DNA from 2 places in the Paenibacillus wenxiniae genome. Region 1 is predicted to be linked to the other one. Evidence: riboswitches for the same ligand, from Rfam matches in the RefSeq annotation. Region 1 holds a riboswitch; the other holds the start of a gene.
The links. Region 1 has a riboswitch for FMN ahead of ribD (bifunctional diaminohydroxyphosphoribosylaminopyrimidine deaminase/5-amino-6-(5-phosphoribosylamino)uracil reductase RibD). Riboswitches for the same ligand answer to the same signal wherever they lie in the genome.
Positions count from the first base shown of each region.

Region 2: it holds a riboswitch for FMN, as region 1 does, so the genes downstream of both, AAHF22_RS02895 (DMT family transporter) here and ribD (bifunctional diaminohydroxyphosphoribosylaminopyrimidine deaminase/5-amino-6-(5-phosphoribosylamino)uracil reductase RibD) in region 1, are expected to answer to the same signal.

Region 1 covers NZ_JBCGUH010000008.1:126,040-130,473, forward strand. The annotation lists partial or broken gene ribB (3,4-dihydroxy-2-butanone-4-phosphate synthase) at 180-809, opposite strand; gene ribE (riboflavin synthase) at 874-1,545, opposite strand; gene ribD (bifunctional diaminohydroxyphosphoribosylaminopyrimidine deaminase/5-amino-6-(5-phosphoribosylamino)uracil reductase RibD) at 1,571-2,671, opposite strand; FMN riboswitch at 3,165-3,335, opposite strand; gene AAHF22_RS15730 (winged helix-turn-helix transcriptional regulator) at 3,438-3,782, opposite strand; gene AAHF22_RS15735 (quinone oxidoreductase family protein) at 3,900-4,434, shown strand, end outside.
Region 2 covers NZ_JBCGUH010000001.1:691,237-695,670, reverse strand. The annotation lists gene AAHF22_RS02905 (hypothetical protein) at 1-92, shown strand, start outside; gene AAHF22_RS02900 (hypothetical protein) at 354-647, opposite strand; FMN riboswitch at 1,024-1,173, shown strand; gene AAHF22_RS02895 (DMT family transporter) at 1,333-2,313, shown strand; gene AAHF22_RS02890 (hypothetical protein) at 2,572-2,709, shown strand; gene AAHF22_RS02885 (hypothetical protein) at 2,946-3,170, shown strand; gene AAHF22_RS02880 (hypothetical protein) at 3,400-3,936, shown strand.

The DNA.
Region 1 (4,434 bases):
TTCGAAGACCGAAATGCCTTTTTACCTGAGATTAATTAATGGAACTTAATTACCGGGATTTATTCGCTGAATTTATTTACTCAATTTATTTAATGAACTTATTCACTGAACTTATTCATTAAAGCTTGATGGTCTAGGCTTGCTTCCCCAAAGTGGATGACCTAAACTTATTTACTATGCAATTCACTCTTGTGATTTTGCAAATAATGAATTAGCTCCTGAATGCTAATCAGCTTGAGATCATGCTTGCGCGCCAGTGTACGTAGTTGATCCAGTCGTGCCATCGTACCGTCCTCATTCATAATTTCGCAGATGACACCGGCAGGATAAGCACCACTCAGACGTGCCAGATCAATCGCTGCTTCGGTATGACCAGGTCTTGCCAGCACACCGCCCGGATTGGCGATAAGCGGAAACATATGACCTGGACGGCGAAAATGTTCTGATCCTGCTTCGGGCTTCGTAATCGCCATCGCTGTCAACGAGCGTTCATACGCTGAAATGCCAGTTGTCGTATCCACATGATCAATCGAAACGGTAAATGCTGTACCGTGGTAATCGGTATTTTGCTGTACCATCGGCTCCAGCTTCAGCTCTTGCGCTCGCTCGGCTGTAATTGGCAAGCAGACCAGTCCACGTCCTTCTGTGACCATAAAATTAATAATCGCTGGTGTCGCATGATCTGCCAGCGCGATAAAGTCGCCTTCATTTTCTCGATCTTCATCATCGACGACAATAACAACCTTCCCTTGCTGCAAATCGTGCACAGCATCCTCAATCCGGTTCAGACCGGTAAGTTCCTCATTCATGCGCTCCGCCTCCTTCTATCTGTCAGGATGCTATTCTAGTTGTACATGTATCGATATACTTAGTTTACATATACCCGTTTTGCTGTAAAAAGTTTGCCGTTACGCCACCACCACGCGCATCATGTGCATCATTCGGTGTGGACTGGCGATAATTCATCATATGCTCGATATATTTCCCCAGCACATCGCATTCGATATTGACCGTATCGCCTGGCTTACGATGCGCAAGCACCGTTTCCTTAAGCGTATGCGGAATGATGGAGATCGTGAAGCTGCCGCTATCGACAGCAACGACCGTCAGGCTAATGCCATCTACCGCGATTGAACCTTTCGGAATAATATAGCGAAACAGATCGGCATGCTGCGGTTTAATGCGGAAAATGACCGCATTCTGGTTACTCTCAATCCCTTCAATCGTCGCCACACCATCCACATGTCCTTGCACGATATGACCGCCAAAGCGCCCATTCGCTGCCATCGCACGCTCCAGATTGATTGGGCTGCCTGTACGCAGATCCTTGAGGCTGGACAGACGATACGTTTCTGGCATCACATCCACGGTAAAGAGGGGGCCGGATATCGTCGTTACGGTGAGACAGACACCGTTACAAGCTACGCTGTCGCCGAGTGCCAGTCCGTGCATAATATGGGAAGCTTGAATGCCAAGCACCATCGCTTCGCCGCGACGATCTATTTTTTTCAATGTACCGATTTCTTCGATTAATCCGGTGAACATAGGGCATCACCTTCCTTTGCCAATTTTACAAATGATGGTAGAGCGCACGTCCACTAATGCACACATTGTCATCCAGTGTCTCCACTTCGACTTCATCCAGCGTCACCGCCTGATTCATCCGCTCAAAGCCGTCAAACACGAATGTGGACAGCGTACCGCCAATCAGCTTCGGTGCAAAAAAGAGCGTCATCCGGTCAACCAGTCCTGCTTCCAGCATCGCTCCGTTCAGCTTGCCTCCACCTTCCAGCAAAATAGATGAAATCTCAAGTTCACCAAGACGACGCATCGCCAGCTGCAAATCGACATGCTCGCCTTCGCCGCAAACTAGCACCTGTACGTTACGACTTTGGAGTTCCTGAATACGCGCGCGATCCGCTGCTGTCGTCGTGACGACCACAGTCGGTGCCAGCGTCGTATCCAGCAGACGCGCTTCATTTCCAATGCGTAGCTTCGAGTCGATCACAATTCGAATCGGATTCAAACCGGGCACTTCCGTCCGTGTCGTCAGCTCTGGATCATCCGCCAGTGCGGTACCAATACCGACCATAATCGCCTGATGACGATGGCGCATCGCATGTACACGTTCACGTGCAGCTGCATTGGAAATCCATTTACTATCGCCGGTACGAGAAGCGAGTCGTCCATCCAATGTGCTCGCTGTCTTAAGTGTTACGAATGGCATACCTGTCGTAATGTATTTGTTAAATGTCTCATTCAGACGCTCCGAACGCTTCGCCAGCACACCGGTCACCACTTCAATACCATGACTGCGCAGACGCTCAATGCCTGAGCCAGCCACCTGAGGATTCGGATCCACGGCGGCCACAACGACACGTTTTACCCCTTCTGCAATCAATCGATCACTGCATGGAGGGGTCTTGCCATAATGGCTGCACGGTTCTAGCGTGACATAAGCCGTTGCACCTTTCGCTTCCGCACCTGCCATATTCAGCGCGTGCACTTCCGCGTGTCCGGTGCCGCGCTTCAAATGCGCACCCATACCTACAACTCGCCCATCTTTAACAACGACACAGCCGACAACAGGATTAATCTCCGTCTGTCCCTGGGCGCGCTCCGCCATATCTAATGCAAGTGACATATAAAATTCATCGTTTAACAAGTTCATCTTCAAGGCTCCTTCGTATTGTGCAAAATGTGATCTGTAACCTCGTCCACCTGTTCATCGCGTAGGGTATAGTATATGCCCCTATATGCCCCTGAAATGATGCAAGCAGGAAATGAGAGGACAGATCAAGCGGTTTATTTAGTTACCATTTATAACATAGTAACAAAATCACACCTTATGAACAATCCGAAAATACGAAAAACCCCGCAGACCGGCATTATTCCGGTACTACGGGGCATCCTAAACAGATCGAAATATGGATTCAGGTCATATGCAAACGACGACATCAGCAATACATACCGATGCTCCGGCAGACACTGTCATGCAGCTTGATACAAGCTTGCTATTGGGACAAGTCATGACTGTATACAAAGATGCCCAAATAAAGGAATGCAGCCCAATAAGCCACCTCCAATCGGCAATCCTGTATTCATGCCTGTCCAAAACGCATGAATCTCCATACGAACAGCGCCTGCACATACGTCAGACCTGTTCTGTTCCTCTCCCATCCAGACTATACTGTCGGCTCCGGATTCTCACCAGATCCACCGCCAAGCATCATAGATGCATGCCGGGTCACGGACTTAGAGCTTACAGACGACAATGAGTCGTCTGGTATCTCAACACCGCCGGTGGGGAATTTCACCCCGCCCCGAGGATATAAACTTATTCAACTGTAGGTATCACTTACCAATCATCCGCTGCATACTAACATACAGCGTAATGGTGAAATCATATCACCTTGATCATCGAAAATCAACAATTCTTATCCATCATGTTGGAATTGAGCATTGCTGAGCTGCTCCGCCCCCCACTCAGACATCAGTTCCAAAATCGGTGCCAGCGTCTCGCCCACCAGAGTTAACGAATATTCCACGCGTGGCGGAATTTCATTATATTGTTCCCGATGCACAAGTCCGTCCGCTTCCAGTTCCTTGAGCTGTCGACTGAGTGTCCGATGCGCGATTGGCTTCAGTTCATCCCATAGTCGGTTATAGCGGATCACTTTACATTTGTGCAGCTTGTACAAAATCACCCATTTCCATTTCCCTTCAATTTTCGAAATGGTGTAGTAAATGGGACAGTTCCCAAATTTGACATCAAAGTCCATATCGATCCTCCTATGACTAACATAAAGGTTAGTTTATAACCTTTATGTGCATACTTATGCTATGTATGCACAACCTATATACTTGAAATCTAACATTATCCTATCAGGAGGTACAACATGAGAGCAATCATACATACAGGCGGTTCAGGTATAGAACATCTTCAGCAGACAGAGATGCCGGAACGTTTTCCCGGTACAGGTGAGGTGAAAATACGACTGAAAGCAGCTGGATTAAATCATCGCGATTTGTTTCTAATGGCAGCGCGCAATGAGCACGATGTCCCGCTAATTCTCGGATCAGATGGTGCGGGCATGATCGAAGCGGTTGGTGCTGACGTGGATGAGCTGCTAATCGGCACCGAAGTGATCATTAACCCATGCCTGGATTGGGTCAAAACAGATGAAGTGCCTAGCGTTCCGAACATACTTGGTGGCCCTACTTCAGGCACACTCGCCGAATATGTCATTGTGCCGCAAGCAAATGTCGTTCGCAAGCCAGCGTATCTGTCATGGGAAGAAGCCGGTGGACTTTCGCTAGCTGCGCTTACAGCCTATCGTGCCTTGTTCACAAAAGGGCATGTACAGCCGGGCAACCATGTGCTGATTCCGGGCATCAGTGGCGGCGTCGCTACTTTTGCTGCGTTGATGGCAT
Region 2 (4,434 bases), on a different contig from region 1:
ATCGCGACAAATTGATGCAAGCTTTGCAGGATAAAGGCTGGCTTGTACCGCAAGATTCACTTAAAACACAGCTGGTGCTGGATCGTTATTAAGCTGAATCGTTATCAATCAGTATTGCTGCATTGTATATATGCCTATTTTTTATATTGGACATGATATGGACGGAGAACGAAGCAAAAAAAGAAGCCCTGATACAGGGCTTCTTTTCGTTAGTGAACCATTCCTTCAAGCTAAACTTCTTCATATCACTTGCTCATCTAACTTCATGTACTTCTTCTAGTGTTCAACTGTGAAACAACATGTACGTTGTTTACAGCATGCGATAACGAGGCCAGATCACTCCTGCGAGGGGATCAATAGCCGCTATTTTGCAGATGTTGCATGTTGGCGAAGAAGGCTGCACCAAACAGTACAAAGAACACAATGTAAACGACGATCCAGATCGCTGCCCATAGCAGAGCTGCTTTTGCATAGTTCGACTTGGACAGATTCGTTCCTCCACTAAATGCCCAGATAAACAACATGACGAGGTTGACGACTGGGATCGCCAGCAACAGCAGTGTAATCATCCATTCTTTGACACTAATAACTTGTGTCGGCTGACCTGGTTGTGGCGGATAGCCTGGAGGTGCGTTATTGTAATCCAAATGACCCTACCCCTTTCACGTATTAGATTATGTAAAGATGGTCTTACGTTAAATCAGCTTCATTATAGCGCCCTAACACCCATATAACAACAAAATAAGGGATGAAATGTTAGTTTAGACCTATAGAAGATTAGAATTTGCATAAATGTGAAAAAAATCAAGTTTATGTAAGACCGATTATAGGGTAATTCCGTGTTTACAGATCAGAATTAAAGAAATTTGAAATTTTTGAACTAAACCAGTTGCAAGTTACTAAAAGTATCTTTATAATGAGATTTATTGAACGATTAATTTTTGGAATTTTCAAAAAAGTTTCGTATCGTTAATGAAAAGAAGCATTATGGTACGATTTGACTATGATTTTAACTAATCGAATAGAGATCTTCGGGGTAGGTGAAATTCCTAACCGGCGGTGAATGTCGATCTATTCGGCAGCAGCCCGCGACTCGCTGTTCTGTAGAGAGCAGTTGACTGATCTGGTGCGATTCCAGAGCCGACGGTAAAGTCCGGATGGGAGAAGATCAATGGATGAACCTGTTCAGGTGTATTTGCTGACGCATATTGCGCGCAGATAACGATACTGGCATGTTTATTTGATCAGCCCCTGAATGTCGATGTTCGATGCTCAGGGGCTTTCCGTATGAGATCGCCTATTCAAATTCTAATCACATGAGGAGTTTGAATGATGGAAAATGTCAATTATCAATTTCAGTCAGCACAGGAAACGAAGCAACGTACAATTAAAAGTGGATTTTGGCTCGTATTTTTCGGGGCGGCATTATGGGGTGTCGATCCGTTATTCCGTATTTTATTGTTGGAGACGTTCACTTCAACCCAGATCGTTTTGCTGGAGCATCTGGTGGCTATGCTTGCCGCAGCTCCGATTTTATGGGTGAACCGTCATGAGCTGAGAGGACTGAAATGGCAGCATGTCGGCGCACTGTTGTTCCTATCATGGGGTGGCTCGGCGATCGCAACCGTGTTGTTCACGATGGGTTTGACCTATGGCGATTTGAACGCTGTGCTGTTATTGCAAAAGCTACAACCACTGTTCGCGATCATTCTGGCACGTCTGCTACTGAAGGAAGTATTGCCACGCGGTTTTGGCTGGCTGTTCGGTCTGGCACTGGCAGGTACGTATTTACTCACGTTCGGCTTCACACTGCCGATCGGACATATGAACGATATTGCCCAGGTAGGTTCACTGCTCGCCCTGGGTGCAGCCGCACTATGGGGCGGTTCTACCGTTATGGGACGCCTGATGGTTGGTAAAATGAAGTATGAAACGGTCACATCACTGCGCTTCATTCTAGCCATTCCACTGCTGATCGTACTGACTGTGCATGAAAATGCAGCATGGGGGCTGCCAGCAGGCACGATTCCGGTGTTGCTGATCTTGCTTAACCTGTTCGGACAGGCGTTGCTGCCGGGTCTGCTCAGTCTGCTGATGTATTATAAAGGATTGTCGACGACTAAAGCTTCTGTCGCTACACTGGCAGAGCTAAGCTTCCCAATGGTTGGGGTACTGGTCAACTGGATCGTGTACAAACAGCTGATCACATGGCCGCAATTGCTCGGCTTTATGCTGATCTGGGGTGTGTTGTTCGCAATTTCCAGACAACAGCAACCGACGGAAGCGAAAGATGTAGTGCCTGCTCATTCGTAAGCTACACTATGATTCCACTCGGTATAACGAAAATAATGAAAACAACGAAAACAATCTAAGATAAATAAATAAGATAAATAAGATAAGTAAAATAGCTTCTGATCAAAAGCTTCCACTGGATGATGTATACACCAGTTGGAAGCTTTTCTATTTTCCTTAGAATGAAAGAAATTGATAAAAAAGGAACTTTTATCACATGCGACTAGGAGTTCAACTCCGTTAAAGTAAAAAGGAAAGATGATGAAGGAGGAGCCTACAATGAAGAAACGCAATGAATTGAAGTTTTTGCAGGATGACAGGAGCAGGCGTGAACGAGAAGGACATATCGGTACATTTGGTATAGGAGGGATTATTGTTGTCGTTGTTATTATACTGCTTAATCATTATTTTAGATGAGAACGTAGCGCGCAGTGTAAAGCGATTGTAATTGAAGCTGATCTTTAGTATTTGTGCCTATGAGGATAAAAAGAAGCACTCCATCACTAAAGTGAGTTATAGCGCTTCCGGTGATTAACGAAATAATAAAGCAATTCCACACATAATAGTGGCAGCCTGTAGTGGGGATGCAACCTTTTTAACAATAGTGAAGTCTAATCCTATGCACTTCAAAAATATGGAAAGGAAGATGGAGATTGAAAAAAGTATTTTGTACGATCCCACTACTCGCGATTATAATCGGACTGCTGTGGCCTGTAACGATACAAGCTGCAACTGCCCATCGCGTCCTAACGATTATCGCGCCAGATGGACAAAAGCTGGATAGAGGTACGGTATTTACACCCAAACAAAGGCTCGCTGTTCCATTGCGTCAGTTTGCTCAGGCCAACCCACGCTCATCTGAGTGTGAACAGCAATAATAATACAGTGACGTTTGCGCGCTGGCCAGGTGAAGTTTATACATTAAAAGTCAATGCAACTGACTACATACTAAATGACACTAGCAGAATGTGGAATACGCGTAATAGCGAAACGGTATGGAAAAAGAATAGTCAACTGTATGTTCCATTGTCTTTTGTTGAGGAATTGGGGTATTCCTATCATTACAATAACTATATATTGACCATGCAATCGCCAATAAACGCATCAATGAAACAAGTTTTATATCAAGGAGATCTGGCAGCAGCACGTGAATTGATCACAAGTGGACGTTTGCCGATACCTATTCCGGGAAATCAGAGCTTGCGCAAACCGCTGGATGTCAAATCCGATGGTGAACGGTTGGATCAGGAGTTTCTATTTCCAGAAGGCGAAGCATTACGGTTCTACCATATTTATGGAGATACCATTTCGTTGATCGAATTTAAACAGGATTTTCCGGTTATTACATGGCAGGCTCATGGATTAAGCGCTGCAACAGACGATTTTCATATTGTGAATGATCTGCTTACATTTCAATTGAAAGACAAATGGGGCAATATTCCATTAAAGTATGCAAACTTCGCTTATTATTTACGTGGAGGTTGGGGCGATAGTTATTTGCAAGTATCCGCTATTATTAAAGCGAACAATAGTTATCATCAAACAGGGAGAATCTATAACGTAGGTGGAAGTGTTTCTGATCAATCCGGTACGATTTCTTATGTGATACCGGATGAGAAGCGAATAGATACCCGATCTTATTAAAGGAGCATGTTTGTTAGTAATGTTGGAATCAGATCTACTGTCTCTTACTGTTCCAAATAACAATAAGCGTACCAACCTATACGCTAATACGCGAAGTTGGAATCTATCGTTTTCATCCAAACCACCCGTCTATCCTATAATATAGAACAGACGGGTGGTTTATTTTTTATTAACGTCAACAGTCTTTTCCTGTTCACTTTATTGCTGGCACAGAGAAAAGTTGATGATTCGATTGTAATGAATTTGACCACTTTGCTATGGGAAATTGTTTGAGTATCTATAATTCTGTATTTTAAGTTAGATAAAATGGAACCGGTTCTTGATAAAGTTGTTTTAGCCAGAAATGTGCCGTATACTGTCAAAGTTGCATGATATCAAGGGTTGAGCGTCTATGCGATGATTCGATACTTTACAGACAGGGCGTATGTATCATGATGTTTGATGCTGAGCGCGTACACGATGATTTGATACCGTGCTGAATATCCAACCACCATGCCA